4 regions of the Pseudorhizobium flavum genome follow, and region 1 is predicted to be linked to each of the others. Evidence: predicted binding sites of a transcription regulator. Region 1 holds the regulator's gene; each other region holds the start of a gene.
The links. The regulator LexA, encoded in region 1, represses DNA repair genes until DNA is damaged. The targets are predictions, from matches to a motif close to TGTTCNNNNTGTGTTCNG.

Region 1 (3,687 bases):
GCCTCTGCCTGTTCACCGGCTTCGCCCAGGCGTGGCCGGTGAAGAAGATCGCCGCCACCGGGGCGCTGCTCATGGCCACTGCCTACTATCTCGTCTCCGGCTTCGCGGTCTCTGCAGAGCGAGCCTACCTGATGATGGCGGTGATGCTCATCGCTGTGTGGTTCGATCGCGCGGCAATCAGCCTTCGCAATATCGCGCTGGCGGCGCTCATCATGCTGGCGATGGCCCCTTCCGAGATCATGGGGCCGAGCTTCCAGATGTCATTCGCGGCGACGGCCGCGCTGGTCGCGGGTTATGCCTATTGGAGCCGGCGCGGCGCAGGGGAGGATTCGGAACCCTCGATCTTCGCCCGCGGCAGGCTCGCGCCGATGCTGACCGGCTGGCACTGGATGGCGGGGATTTTCGCGACCTCGCTGATCGGCGGCCTGTCGACGGCGATCTACTCGATGGAGCACTTTCACCGGCTTGCCGGCTATGGCCTGGCGGCCAACCTCGCCGTGATGCCGATCATCTCCTTCGTGGTCATGCCAGCTGGCCTGCTCGGTATGTTGCTGATGCCGCTCGGGCTCGATGCGCCCCTCCTGAAACTGATGGGTCTGGGGCTGGAGGCGGTCATCGCTGTCGCGAAACACGTGGCTGCCTGGGGTGGAGACGTCGGCACCGGCCGGCAGCACCCCTGGTTCCTGTCGATCGCCTCCATCGGCTTCCTGATCCTCGCCCTGTTGCGTACTCGGCTTCGGCTGGTCGGCGTACCGATCATGGCGCTCGCCTTCGCGCTGAGTTGGCAGGCGAACCGACTGCCCCCATCCGATGTCCTGGTCTCCGACGACGGGGCGCTGGTAGCCCTGGTGAGCGCTGGTGTTGCCACCAACCGCACGCGCCCGCCAGCCTTCATCTTCGACCAGTGGCAGCGCGCCCTGCTGCTTCCCGAGCCCGTCGCTCCGGTCATGTCTCCGGCAAGTGACATTGGCATTGCGGCGGCAGGCGATCCTTCTGTGAAAGCCGCGCTAACGGACGAGCAGCGTGACCGTGTCCGGTCGGAGATGTCGTCAATGCTCGCTCTCGCCGCAGCTGATGCGGGCCGGTTCCATTGCCTGCCCAAGCTCTGGTGCGTGGCGGTAGCCCATGAGGGCGGAGTCAGTATTGTCGTGGTCGAGGATCCGCGACTAGCAGGAAGCGCCTGCGATCTGGCGGCACTGGTTGTTGCTCCTCGCGCGCGGTTCGACGAATGTCGCTCGGGTGCCGTGCTGCTGAACGCCGCAAGCCTGAGAAAGACTGGCGCGATCGAAATCTATCTGAACGGCAGTCCCCACCCGTCCCTGTGGCGGGTCAACGCGGCAAGTGCCGGAACCCGCCGTCCATGGACCAGCCACCGTCTCTATGACTGGCGAAATGACAGCTTCGATGAAACGCTTCCCTTAGCGCTGCTGCGAATGATCAGTGGTAGCGGCGGATGAGGCCGACGAGCTTTCCCTGAACCTTCACCCGATCGGCGGGAAGGATGCGAGTCTCATAGGCCGGGTTGGCAGCCTCCAGCGCGATCGAGGCACCGCGGCGGCGGAACCGCTTCAGCGTTGCCTCCTCGTCATCGACGAGAGCCACGACAATGTCTCCGGGGCTGGCCGTCTGGCCGTTGCGGATGATGACCGTATCCCCATCCAGGATCCCCGCCTCGATCATCGAGTCGCCCTTGACCTCCAGTGCATAGTGCTCGCCGGCGCCAAGCATTTCGACAGGAACCGCAATGTCGTGCGTATTGTTCTGGATCGCCGAGATCGGCACGCCCGCCGCGATACGTCCCATGACCGGCACGCTCGTGCTTGCGTTCTCGTTGCTTGCGGCGATCGGCGAGGGGGCCGGCGCGGGCTTCTGCTTGCCGAGGCTGCCCTCGATGACGCTCGGCGAGAAGCCGCGGCGCGGCTGCAGGCTGGTGCTGTAGGCTTCCGGCAGCTTTATGACCTCAAGTGCCCGCGCCCGATTGGGCAGCCGGCGGATGAAGCCGCGCTCCTCGAGCGCAGTGATCAGCCGGTGAATGCCCGACTTCGACGCCAGGTCGAGCGCATCCTTCATTTCGTCGAAGGACGGAGGCACGCCCGACTCCTTCATCCTCTCGTGAATGAAAAGAAGCAGTTCCTGCTGTTTGCGCGTGAGCATCCGGGTTCCCTGACGATGAAACAAATACGGAACAGACCATATATGTTCCGGGTGTGTTCCGCAAGGCTAAAGTTCCAGCTGCGTCGGCGTGCTTATGCCTTGGCTCCGTGACAGAGGCGGTGGTTGCTGTTATGGACATCGCGTCCGCCGCAGCCGGGTCCCCGCGACGGAGCAGATGCCGCTTGAAAGGAGTGCCGCCATGGACATTAAGCCCAATCCCGAAGTTTTCGTGGGTGAAGGCCAGGGCCGCGTGTTGTTCTCCCAGCAGGCTCGCTTCTCGCTGATTGCCGGCCCCTGCCAGATGGAAAGCCGCGACCACGCCTTCATGATCGCCGGAAGGCTCAAGGAGCTCTGCGCCGAGCTCGGGATCGGCCTTGTCTACAAGTCCTCCTTCGACAAGGCGAACCGGACATCGTTGTCGGGTAAGCGCGGCATCGGCCTGGACAGCGCGATGGAAATCTTTGCCGACCTCAAGAGGGAATTCGGCTTCCCGGTTCTCACCGACATTCACACGGAAGAACAGTGCGCACTGGTCGCGCCCACGGTCGATATCCTGCAGATACCCGCCTTCCTTTGCCGCCAGACCGATCTGCTGATCGCCGCCGCGAAGACCGGTCGCGCCATCAACGTTAAGAAGGGCCAGTTCCTAGCGCCCTGGGACATGAAGAACGTCCAGGCTAAATTCACGGCAAGCGGCAATCCGAACGTGCTTCTCTGCGAGCGTGGCGCCTCCTTCGGCTACAATACGCTCGTCTCCGACATGCGTTCGCTGCCGATCATGGCCGCGATGGGCTCGCCGGTGGTCTTCGATGCAACGCATTCCGTGCAGCAGCCCGGCGGGCAGGGCGGTTCATCCGGTGGCCAGCGTGAGTTCGTCGAGACGCTCGCCCGCGCAGCCGTCGCTGTCGGCGTTGCCGGCCTGTTCATCGAGACGCACGAGGACCCGGACAATGCGCCCTCCGATGGCCCCAACATGGTTCATCTGAAGGACATGCGACGGCTCCTGGAAAAGCTTCTGGCCTTCGATGCCGTGGCCAAGGCCGCCTAGGCGCCGCAGCGGGAGCCGGATTGTAATTCGCCTGTCATCGATTAAGAGACATTGTCGATGACCGCAGGGCATTGGGTTTACCTCAGGGAGAGATCATGACCGCCATTACCGATATCATCGCACGCGAAATCCTCGACAGCCGCGGCAATCCGACTGTGGAGGTCGATGTCTACCTGGAGGATGGCAGCATGGGCCGCGCGGCTGTCCCCTCGGGTGCTTCCACCGGGGCCCACGAGGCGGTGGAACTGCGCGATGGCGGCAAGCGCTATGGTGGCAAGGGCGTTGAGAAGGCGGTCGAGGCGGTCAATACCGAGATCTTCGATGCCATTGGCGGCTTCGATGCCGAAAGCCAGATCCACATCGACAAGACTTTGATCGCACTCGATGGCACACCCAACAAGTCGCGCCTCGGCGCCAATGCCATCCTGGGCGTCTCGCTCGCCGTCGCCAAGGCAGCAGCTGATTCCTCCGGCCTGCCGCTCTAC
Region 2 (3,687 bases), on a different contig from region 1:
GTGGGCGCAGGCGGATCGGATTATCGCCCACCTCATTCGATCAGGCTCTGGCCGGCAGCAGCGGATATCCGGCCATGACCGCGCGGCCGGCAAGCGCGGCCACGACTGCCTTCACGACATCGCCCGGGATGAAGGCCATGGATCCGAGGAAGGCCTTGGTAAAGCCCAGGCCGGAAACAAGTGCCAGATAGCTTATGCCGAAGACGTAGAGCACGACGACGCCGCCCGCCACGGCGGCTGCGAAGAAGCCGGCTGTCTGCAGCATGGCGCTCTGCGAACTGCGGACGAACCGTTCCGACAGATAGCCGGTTACGAAGGCAGCGAACACCCAGCCGATCAGGAAGCCGGTTGTCGGCGCAGCGAAGACGGCAAGACCACCGCGTCCACCCGAGAGTACCGGCAGGCCGATGGCGGCAAGCAGCAGGACCAGCAGCACGGCGATGGTCCCGCGGCGCGCCCCCAGGATTACGCCGGAAAGCATCACGCCCATCGATTGTGCGGTGATCGGCACTGGGATGAAACCGAGCATGATTGGCGGCAAGAGGCCAAGCGCCACGATGATGGCGGCGAAGAGGGCTGCGAGAACGAGATCGCGACTGCTCATATGGAAGCTCCTAGGAATCGGTGGAGTGCTTGTGCCCGCGGATGCCGCGAGCGTCAATGGCGGCAGCGATCTCATCCGCGGCCTTCAGGGTCTGGATCGTCAGCGGCGCAAGGACTGTGGTTGGGCGCAGCTTCAGCCCGCGAGCTCGATGCGCCTGCTTCAGGAGGTCATAGCGAGACAGGACCTCCGGTACGAAGCGGATGACGAGGCCGACCGCAAGCCCGATGTCGTCGGCCCGCACGAAGCCAAGCCGCTCCAGCGGTCGCGCCGCCCGGCTAACCACGTCGATGAAGGCACCCACCGGCGTTGTCGCGGTGACAGCGGCGGCAACCAGCATCAGCGTGGTGAGCCGCAGCAGCGCCACCATGCCCTCTTCCACCGAACCCAGAAGGACGGTCGCCAGCGCCACGACGACGATCGTCAGCAGGATTGGTCGCAGGCGGATCCAGCCGGCTCTGACGCCGATGCCGGTGGAGGCATAAAGGACAAACCCAGCGAGCGCTGAAGCTCCGAGGATAAGCGGCGAGCGCGTCAGGAACACCGCCAGGCTCACCACGAGCACGAGGATGAGTTTTGGTCCCGCGGAAAGCTGATGGAGCAGGCTTCTGCCCTGGATGTAGAGGGAATTCATGCCCCGGCGATCTCGCGGTAGCGCCGGATCGCGTCCGCCGGCAGCCCGTCCATCAGGATCTGGCCTTCGTGGAAGAGCAGGACGCGATCGAATGTTTCGACGAGTTCCAGATCATGGCTGATGACGAGCACATCCTCCTCCAGCCGGTCGATTGTTTTCTGGACGAGGAGACGATTGCGCAGGTCGAGCTGGTTGGTCGGTTCGTCGAGGATCACTAGCGCCGGCTCGGTCACCAGGACCGATGCGAGCGCCGCAAGCTGAAGCTCGCCGCCGGAAAGTTCGTGCACCCGCCGGTCTGCCAGAGGCTCGATGCCGAAGCGGGCGAGCACGCCGTCGACCTTTGCTTTCACCTCGGTTCGCGTCAGCTTTTGGGCGCGAAGTCCAAGTTCGACGTCCTCTCGCAGGATTGGCAGGATGATCTGGTTCTGGGGGTTCTGGAAGATGAAGCCGACCTGGCTGCGCACGCCGTCGCCATCTTGCGCTGTGTCCAAACCGTTGACGGACACGCGCCCATGGCTCGGCTGGACGAGCCCATTGATCATCCTGGCGAAGGTGGTCTTTCCCGAGCCATTGAGGCCGATGATCCCGATTCGCCTTTCCGTCAGGGAAACCGAGATCGGCCGCACTGCCATGCGGCCGTCGAAGCTTGCTCCTGCCTGGAGAAATCTGACGTCCAACTTGCGTCCTCTCGACTGTGGAGGGCTCCCTATAGACCGGATGCCGGGGCAGGGGAATGCAAAACATAAGGTGAACATTGAACTGCGCCGATGATCGTCCTAATGTTGCCGACATGGCGATTCTCATCCCGAACGAGCAGGCGCGGCGAATCTTTCTTGAGCGGCAGGGCCTCTCCCTGCCCCCCTCCCGCAGACTCGACAAGGCCGGACTGTTGAGCCTGATCGACAAGCTCGGCTTCGTGCAGATCGATAGTATCGCGACAGTCGAACGCGCCCATCACATGATCCTGTTCTCGCGCAACCAGACCTACCGGCGCGAGCACCTGCAGCATCTCCTGGAGAAGGACGGTGAGCTTTTCGAGCACTGGACGCACGATGCCTCGGTCATCCCGTCTGCTTTCTTCCGCTACTGGAAGCATCGCTTTGTACGCCGCGAAGCCGTGATCGGAGAACGCTGGAGGAAATGGCAGGGAGAGGGTTACGACAGCGCTTTCGAAGAGACCTACCGGCGGATCGTCGAGGGTGGCCCTATCATGGCCCGGGAGATGAAGGCGGAGGAGCACAAGTCCGGCGGATGGTGGAACTGGCATCCCAACAAGACGGCGCTCGAATACTACTGGCACACGGGGAAGCTAGCGATCGCGGGACGGGTGAATTTCCAGAAGGTTTATGACCTCACGGAAAGGGTGCTACCGGCGCATCATCACGAACCGGAGGTCAGCCACGAGGAATTCGTCGACTGGGCCTGCCGCAGCGCGCTGACGCGGCTGGGATTTGCGACGTCCGGCGAGATCGCCGCGTTCTGGGCCCTCGTCACGCCGCAGGAGGCAAAGGATTGGGTCGACGCCCATCGCGACGAGTTGACGGAGGTGGTGATCGAGAGCGCCAATGGCAGCAGGCCGCGGGCAGCCCATGCCTTCCAGGATTTCCCCACTTCGCTGGATAGTATTTCCAAGCCTCCGGGGCGCATCCGCGTCCTCAGTCCGTTCGACCCCCTGCTGCGCGACCGCAACAGGGCTGAACGGCTGTTCAACTTCAGCTACCGGATCGAGATATTCGTGCCCGAGCCGAAGCGCCAATATGGCTACTACGTCTTTCCGCTGATCGAGGGGGAACGGATGATCGGCCGCATCGACATGAAGGCGGATCGCAAGGCCGGGTCTCTGGATGTCAGGCGTCTCTGGCTCGAGCCGGGCGTTCGCGCCTCGAACGGCAGGCTGGAAAAGCTGGATGCAGAGCTGACGCGCGTCGCGAAGTTCGCCGGTGTCGAGCGCGTCAACTACCTCGATGGCTGGCGTGGCTGAGGACGGAGGCCAGCCTTAGCAGATCACCGTCTCAGCGATCCGGATACCAAACCCTTCCAGGCCAACATAGTGCCGCTCGCTGCGGGTCAACAGTTTGATGGATGTAATGCCGAGGTCCTTGAGGATTTGCGCGCCGAGGCCGATTTCCAGCCATTCGCTCTCGCGCGCTTGGGCCTGCTCATGCGCTTCCTGATCGTGGCGATACTTGCGCCCATGATCCTTCTGGCCGACGCCGACAGAGCCTTCGCGCAGATAGATGATCACCCCACGGCCCTCCGTGGCTATCCTTTCCATGTAGGTATCAACCGCACGCTGTGCGCCGAAAACATCGGCTGCCACGTTCTCGAGATGCAGCCGGACCGGGATGTCTACCCCGTCGCGTATATCCCCGAAGACGATCGCGACGTGCTGCATCGGGTCCCAGGGCAGGGAATAGGCATGGCCCTTGGCCTTCCCGAAGCGGGTCTCCAC
Region 3 (3,687 bases), on a different contig from region 1:
CTGGAAGAACGGAGCGACCCGCTCGACGATGAAATGATCCGGATCGAACCAGGCGACGAAGCGCCGCCGTCCGGCCGTTCCCGATGGCAGCGGCAATTCCTTGAAACGCACGAAGGCCGTCATCTTGTGATAATCACGCCCGACGGACTTCGCCATCTGCCGTGCTTCCACCACATCGACATCGGCCGCCATTGCCAGTGTATATCGGTCGCGCGCCAGCCGGACGAGGAGCCTGTAGAGCAGCGCGAAACGTCGCGGATTACTGTGGCAGATAACGCCGCCCGCCAGCTTGATGAAGTCGGGCGGTACAGAAACAACGCCCGCCTCCGGTGTCGGCGCAGGCAGGTCCTGGCGTTGGTCGGCAAAAAGACCGCCGGCCGTCTCCGGCGTCTGCCAGATCACCTCTTCCGGCGAGACACCCGCCTGGAGCAGTAAACGCGCAGCCTCCCGCCACTCGCCAAGATCGCCCCTGCCCTCCAGCGTGACCGTATACATCAGAGCAGCGACAACTGTTCCGGCTTCGGCTCGAACATCGCCCGCAGATCCGGCCGGTCAACGAGGCGGTGCGGCGTCCAGCCGTCGACGGTGATGAAGGGCTGCACCTTCTTCAGCGACACGCCGAGCCGCTTCAGGTCGTCCAGCCGCAGCCGCGAAAACCGGCGCGCCGAAAGGATTGCCCTCACCGTCTTGGTGCCGAGTCCCGGCACTCTCAGAAGCATTTCCCGGTCGGCACGATTGACGTCCACTGGAAACCGGTCGCGATGCCCCAGCGCCCAGGCGAGCTTGGGATCGAGATCCAGATCGAGCATACCGTCTGCGCGCGCCGACGTGATCTCGCCGATTTCGAACCCATAGAACCGGTAGAGCCAGTCCGCCTGGTAGAGCCGATGCTCGCGCATCAGCGGCGGCTTGATCAGCGGCAGGTTCTTCGACGAGTCAGGGATTGGGCTGAAGGCGGAATAGTAGACGCGCTTCAGGCCATAGCTTCCATAGAGCCGCGCGCTCGTTCCGAGGATCGTTGCGTCGTTGGCGCCGTCCGCGCCGACGATCATCTGTGTGCTCTGTCCGGCAGGAGCAAACCGGCGTTTTCGCTTCGTCTGCAGCGTCGGCTCGCTCATTTCCTCGATCTTGAGCCGCAGTTCGCCCATGGAGCGACGAATGCCGTCCGGCTGCTTCTCCGGCGCATATCTGGTAATACCGGCATCGGTTGGAAGTTCGATGTTGAGCGACAGCCGGTCCGCATAGAGACCAGCTTCCTCGATCAGATACGGCGACGCCTCGGGAATGGACTTGAGATGAATATAGCCCCGGAAGTTGTGGGTCGTTCTCAGTTCCCGGGCGATCCGCACCATCTCCTCCATCGTATGGTCGGAGGAGCGAATAATTCCGGAGGACAGGAACAGGCCCTCAATGTAGTTGCGCCGGTAAAACTCCAGCGTCAGCCAGATCACCTCCTCCACCGTAAACCGCGCCCGCTCCACATTGCTGGACGAGCGGTTGATGCAATAGGCGCAGTCATAGATGCAGAAGTTTGTAAGCAGGATCTTCAGGAGCGAGATGCAGCGACCGTCCGGTGCGTAGGCATGGCAGATACCCGATCCTTCCGTGGAGCCCAATCCGCCGGAAGCGTGCGAGCTTCGCTTCACGGTACCGCTGGAGGCGCAGGACGCGTCATATTTGGCGGCGTCGGAGAGAATGGCCAATCGTTCTTTTAGCGACTTCTTCATTAGTGCGTTCACTATATGTTCTTTTGCGCTGGGTCAAGGGACCAGCCGCAAGTCAGCCGGGACCTTGAAACCGGCGCAGCCTACCCCATCTCGAAAATGCTGGAACTTTCGCGGTGATCTCTGTTATAGTTCCAGAAATTCTGATGTGTGGATGGTTCCGAAGTTTCACTCCGGAACCTGTTTCTTTTTGTGGCCGCGGCGAGCGCGGTCGCATCGTGAAGGGCAAGGAAATGGTCGAAAAGGTACCGATGACGCAGAATGGCTTCACCCAGCTGCAGGAAGAACTGCGCTGGCGCCAGCAGGAAGAGCGTCCCCGCATCATCGAGGCGATCGCAGAGGCACGCGCCCATGGCGACCTCTCGGAGAATGCGGAGTACCACGCGGCCAAGGAAGCCCAGAGCCATAACGAAGGCCGGATCACCGAGCTGGAGGATCTTATCGCGCGGGCCGAAGTGATTGATCTGACAAAGATGTCCGGCTCGAAGATCAAGTTCGGCGCCACCGTCAAGCTCGTTGACGAGGACACGGACGAGGAGAAGACCTATCAGATCGTCGGCGACCAGGAGGCCGATGTGAAGGCGGGACGGATTTCCGTTTCCTCGCCGATCGCCCGTGCCATGATTGGCAAGGAAGCCGGCGACTCGATCGAGGTCAATGCGCCGGGCGGCGCAAAGGGCTACGAGATCCTCTCTGTCAGCTGGGGCTGACGCCCCCTTGCCCTCCCTGAGAGACATCACGGTGATCGCGCCGCATTTCAAGCGGCGCCTGTCCGGCGTGACATCGACTGTGGTCCAGCTCGTGCCTGAACAGGTCCGCCTCGGCCGTGGCATTGTCACGCTGGGTCCCGGACTTCCCGACAGCCTGCCGAAGATGCGATGGGCGCAACTGCCGGAGCTCTGGAAACGCCCAGCAGGCACGCATTTCCGCGTCTGGCACGCCCGGCGCAACAGCGAAATGCTGCCCGGCATCCTGATGCGATCCGTGCTGCGCATGCCGCTGAAGCTCCTGTTCACCTCCGCGGCACAACGCAATCACTCCCGCTATACGAAGTGGCTGATCCGGCAGATGGATGCGGTGGTCGCGACCAGCGCCCGCTCCGGCTCCTTCCTGGAAGTGCCCCATACCGTCATCCGGCATGGCATCGACCTCGACGTTTTCCATCCTCCCCGGTCAGAGGACGACACAATCGCCGCGACCGGACTGCCGGGCCGGTTCCTGATCGGTTGCTTCGGGCGTGTTCGCCATCAGAAGGGAACGGATCTCTTCGTCCGGGCGATGATCGAACTCCTGCCTCAGCACCCCGACTGGACGGCCGTCGTCTGTGGACGGGTGACGGTCGAGCACCAGGCGTTCGGGGACGATTTGAAGCGGGCCGTCGCCGAAGCCGGCCTCTCGGACCGCATCCGTTTCCTGGGCGAAGTCGACGACATCAAACCATGGTACCGCCGCCTGACGCTCTATGTCGCCCCCTCCCGCAACGAAGGTTTCGGGCTTACCCCGCTGGAGGCCATGGCTTCGCAGACAGCTGTCGTTTCAAGCGACGCCGGCGCCTACGCAGAGCAGATCGTTGTAGCCGAGACGGGAGCCGTTGTGCCTGCCGGAAACTACGACGCGCTGCGCCATGCAATCGAACCATATCTGGCCGATCCAGGCCTCGCCGAAGAGCATGGACGGAACGGGCTGGAGCATGTCCGTGGAAATTTTGCACTTCGTGGAGAAGCTCAGGCGCTTGAGAGGGTTTACAGCGCAATGATCAGTCTCTAACCGACTGGTTACCTAATTCGTCCCTCAGTCTCCCGTCGGCATCCTATGGCCTCTTCCAATCCCGATGATCCTGTCAACGTCATCTGCATGAAGTGGGGGACCCTTTACGGTCCCGACTACGTGAACAATCTCTTCAACGGCGTCACTAGGCACCTTCGGCGCCCACACCGCTTCGTCTGCTTCACCGACGATGCAA
Region 4 (3,687 bases), on a different contig from region 1:
AGGCGACATCTTCCCCTCGCCCGCGAGCTTCAGCGTTCCGGCAAAGGAGCGGATCTGGTTGTGCAGGAAGCTCTGCGCAGACGCCCGGATCTCGACCAGGTCCCCCTGCCTCGTCACGTCCAGCCGATCGAGGGTGCGGACCGGACTGGTCGCCTGGCAGTGGGCGGAGCGGAAGGTGGTGAAGTCATGGTGGCCGACCAGCATCTGGGCGGCGGCATGCATGGCATCGTGATCGAGAGGCTTGGGCACCCACCAGGCACGATTGGCTTCAAGTGCCAATGGTGCCGGGCGATTGATGATGCGGTAGAGATAGTGCCGCCTGACTGCGGAGAAGCGGGCGTCGAAGCTCTCGTCCACCGCCGCGACGTCGATGACGGCAACCTTCTCGCCGGCCATGCCGAGATGCGCATTCAAGGCGTTGCGAAGCGTATAGGGCTTCCAGTCGCGCGAAAGGTCCGCGTGGATCACCTGGCCTATGGCGTGCACGCCCGAATCCGTCCGTCCGGCACCGCGGATAGAGACTGCCTCGCCGGTCAGCGACAGGATGCCGTTCTGGAGTGCAGCCTGGACCGAGTGGCCGTTCTCCTGCATCTGCCAGCCGACATAGGTCGTACCGTCATATTCCACGGTCATGCGGAAACGCGGCATCAGCCAAGCCTCGTGCCGGCGGGAAGCGGTGTTCCGCGCAGGAAGTCTGCGGCCGCCAGCGGCCTTCCGCCGGCCTTCTGCAGCCGCGTCAGTCGGATTGCGCCGCTGCCGCAGGCAATGGCGAGCCTCTCGTCAAGAACCGCGCCAGCAGCACCCTGCCCCTCGGCAAGTTCCGAGGAGAGCACCTTGATGCGCTCGGGACGGCCAGTGAACTCGACCTCGAACCATGCCCCCGGAAAGGGGGAAAGGCCCCGAATGTGATTGTGCACCTCGCGAGCCGGTCGAGAGAAGTCGATGCGCGTCTCGTTCTTGTCGATCTTGGAGGCATAGAGGACGCCCTCTTCCGGCTGCGACGTCAGCGGCAGGTCGCCCTCTTCCAGTCGCTGCATCGCCTCCACCATGGCGCGGGCGCCAACCAGCATCAACTGATCGTGGAGTTCGCCAGCCGTGGTGTTCTCGCCGATCTCCACCTCGCGGGTGAGCGCAACGGGGCCGGTGTCCAGCCCCTTCTCCATCTTCATGACCATCATGCCGGTCTTCCTGTCGCCGGCCATGATCGCGCGCTGGATCGGTGCGGCGCCGCGCCAGCGCGGCAGCAGAGAGGCGTGGCCGTTGTAGCATCCAAGCCTCGTGCCGTTGAGGATTGCCTCCGGCAGCAGCAGGCCGTAGGCGACGACCACCGCCACATCAGCCGTGAAGCTGCGGAACTGCTCGCGGTCAGCCTCATCCTTGAAGTTCAAAGGTGTAAAGACCGGGATACCCAGAAGCTCTGCCGCCTGGTGGACGGGGGACTTCTGCAGGTCCAGTCCACGGCGTCCACCGGGACGCGGCGGCTGGCTGTAGACCGCCACGATGTCGTGGCCGGCGTCCTTCAGCGCGCGGAGCGTCGGAACCGAAAACTCTGGCGTTCCCATGAAGATGATGCGTAGCGCCATGCTGCGTGCGCTCCTTGCCGGCGGCTGCTGCCGCCATGTTCGTTGACCCCGCGTGGCCCGCTTTTACGCGCGGGCGCGGGCAGCCTTGGTGAACTTCTTGATCACCATCTCCCTCTTGAGGCGCGAGATGTGATCGATGAAGAGGACGCCGTTCAGGTGATCGATCTCGTGCTGAAGGCAGGTCGCCAGGAGGCCATCAGCCTGGAGCGTCTGCTGCTTTCCCTCGCGATCGATATAGTCCACCGTCACCGCAGCCGGTCGCTCCACTTCCGCATAATAGTCAGGAATGGAAAGACACCCCTCCTCGTAGACCGAACGCTCGTCGGACGACGCGACGATCTGCGGGTTGATGAATACGAGCGGCGAGTTGTCCTCATCCTCCTTGGAGACGTCGATCACCAGCAGGCGGCGGGGCACACCGATCTGGATCGCCGCAAGCCCTATGCCCGGCGCGTCATACATCGTCTCCAGCATGTCGTCGGCGAGACGCGTGATTTCGGAATCGACCTGCTCCACCGGCTGGGAAACCTGGCGCAGGATCGGGTCGGGAAGGATGATGAGGGGCTTGATGGTCATGGCCTCCCATAGCGCATCTTTTTGCCGGATGGAACAGGATTGCCGCTGACCAGCGGCAACAGCAGAAGGAAGCATGTTCACGATTTGATCTTTCCGCGCAAATCATTTCTGCTAGTGTGTCGGCATGAACAGCCTCACCCCAATCCTCCAGGATCTTGCAGCCGATTCCTCCAACGCCGTCTGGCTCCTCGCAGTTTTCTTCGCAGCACTCTGCGTAACAGCCGTCGGACTTGCTCTCGGTTCGCGCCGCAGGAGTGCAGAGCAGGCACGACAGGCCGCCCAGTCGGAGGCCCGCCTCGCAGAGCTGATGCGGGCACAGGCGGAGATGCAGGGGCGGCTTGTGACCATGGCAGAGACGCTCTCCCAGAAGCAGGCGGAACTCAATCATGCGGTGAACCAGCGACTGGACGGCATGACCCACCGGCTGGGGAGCACGATCACCGAACAGACGAAATCGACGCATGAAAACCTTCGCCTGCTGCAGGAACGGCTCGCGGTCATCGACGCGGCACAGAGCAATATCCAGACCCTGGCGAAGGATGTGGTCGGATTGCAGGCGATCCTGTCGAACAAGCAGACGCGCGGTGCCTTCGGGCAAGGGCGGATGGAAGCAATCATCGCGGACGGATTGCCGATGGGCGCCTTCGAATTCCAGGCTACGCTTTCCAACGGCAAGCGGCCTGACTGTCTCGTGCGAATGCCAAATGGCGCATCGCCGCTGGTGATCGACGCGAAGTTCCCGCTGGAGGCGTGGAATACGTTTCGCGATACAGCGGCGCCCGAGGCGCGCAAGGCAGCTGCAGTACAGTTCCGTCGTGACCTCGAGGTTCATGTCCGGGATATTGCCGAGAAATACCTGATCACCGGCGAGACACAGGACATGGCCTTCCTGTTTGTACCGTCGGAGTCCATCTTCGCGGAGATCCACGAGCATTTCGACGGCGTGGTGCAGAAGGCCCAGCGGCTGAAGGTGGTGATCGTCTCACCCTCGCTGCTGATGCTTTCTATCCAGGTCATCCAGGCGGTGCTCAAGGATCAGAGGATGCGCGAGCAGGCGCACCTGATACAGGCCGAAGTGGCACTCCTGATGGAGGACCTGTCACGGCTCGACGACAGGACCCGCAAGCTGCAGGGGCATTTCCTGGCGGCGCAGCGGGATGTCGACCAGATCCTCACCTCGTCGGACAAACTCGTCCGGCGCGGAGCGAAGATTGGTGCGCTCGAACTCGAGCAGGCGGTCGAGGCGACAGGCGAACCCGACGAGCCTCGCGCGGTGGAAAGCCGGACCGGGCTCCTGAAGCTGCGGGTGGTTGACGAGGAGTAAGCGGCTCGGGCAGTGTCGCCAGCAAATTCTGACGATGCAGAAAGAGCACCCATGATCACCGTCTTCGGATCCATCAACATGGACCTGATCGCCAACACCGAACGCCTGCCGGAACCGGGTGAGACGGTGGCCGGAACCAGCTTCGCCACAGCCGCCGGTGGCAAGGGCGCAAATCAGGCGCTGGCTGCACGGCGGGCCGGGAGC

Region 2: a site for LexA is predicted at 1,972-1,989, ahead of ACEPP2_RS00530 (energy-coupling factor ABC transporter ATP-binding protein). Genes of this name have one in related genera too.
Region 3: a site for LexA is predicted at 1,733-1,750, ahead of ACEPP2_RS04545 (putative DNA modification/repair radical SAM protein). Genes of this name have one in related genera too.
Region 4: a site for LexA is predicted at 2,234-2,251, ahead of ACEPP2_RS02745 (DNA recombination protein RmuC). Genes of this name have one in related genera too.

What each region holds. Positions count from the first base shown of each region.
Region 1 covers NZ_JBIOKZ010000008.1:109,672-113,358, reverse strand. Annotated here, with positions in the region: gene ACEPP2_RS15895 (ComEC/Rec2 family competence protein) at 1-1,457, shown strand, start outside; gene lexA (transcriptional repressor LexA) at 1,438-2,154, opposite strand; gene kdsA (3-deoxy-8-phosphooctulonate synthase) at 2,354-3,202, shown strand; gene eno (phosphopyruvate hydratase) at 3,298-3,687, shown strand, end outside.
Region 2 covers NZ_JBIOKZ010000001.1:101,727-105,413, reverse strand. Annotated here, with positions in the region: gene ACEPP2_RS00540 (biotin transporter BioY) at 41-604, opposite strand; gene ACEPP2_RS00535 (energy-coupling factor transporter transmembrane component T family protein) at 615-1,235, opposite strand; gene ACEPP2_RS00530 (energy-coupling factor ABC transporter ATP-binding protein) at 1,232-1,912, opposite strand; gene ACEPP2_RS00525 (winged helix-turn-helix domain-containing protein) at 2,026-3,216, shown strand; gene ribB (3,4-dihydroxy-2-butanone-4-phosphate synthase) at 3,232-3,687, opposite strand, start outside.
Region 3 covers NZ_JBIOKZ010000002.1:204,149-207,835, reverse strand. Annotated here, with positions in the region: gene ACEPP2_RS04550 (UdgX family uracil-DNA binding protein) at 1-495, opposite strand, end outside; gene ACEPP2_RS04545 (putative DNA modification/repair radical SAM protein) at 495-1,727, opposite strand; gene greA (transcription elongation factor GreA) at 1,958-2,434, shown strand; gene ACEPP2_RS04535 (glycosyltransferase family 4 protein) at 2,442-3,491, shown strand; gene ACEPP2_RS04530 (hypothetical protein) at 3,579-3,687, shown strand, end outside.
Region 4 covers NZ_JBIOKZ010000001.1:581,650-585,336, forward strand. Annotated here, with positions in the region: gene truA (tRNA pseudouridine(38-40) synthase TruA) at 1-648, opposite strand, end outside; gene fmt (methionyl-tRNA formyltransferase) at 648-1,583, opposite strand; gene def (peptide deformylase) at 1,647-2,159, opposite strand; gene ACEPP2_RS02745 (DNA recombination protein RmuC) at 2,284-3,483, shown strand; gene ACEPP2_RS02750 (ribokinase) at 3,535-3,687, shown strand, end outside.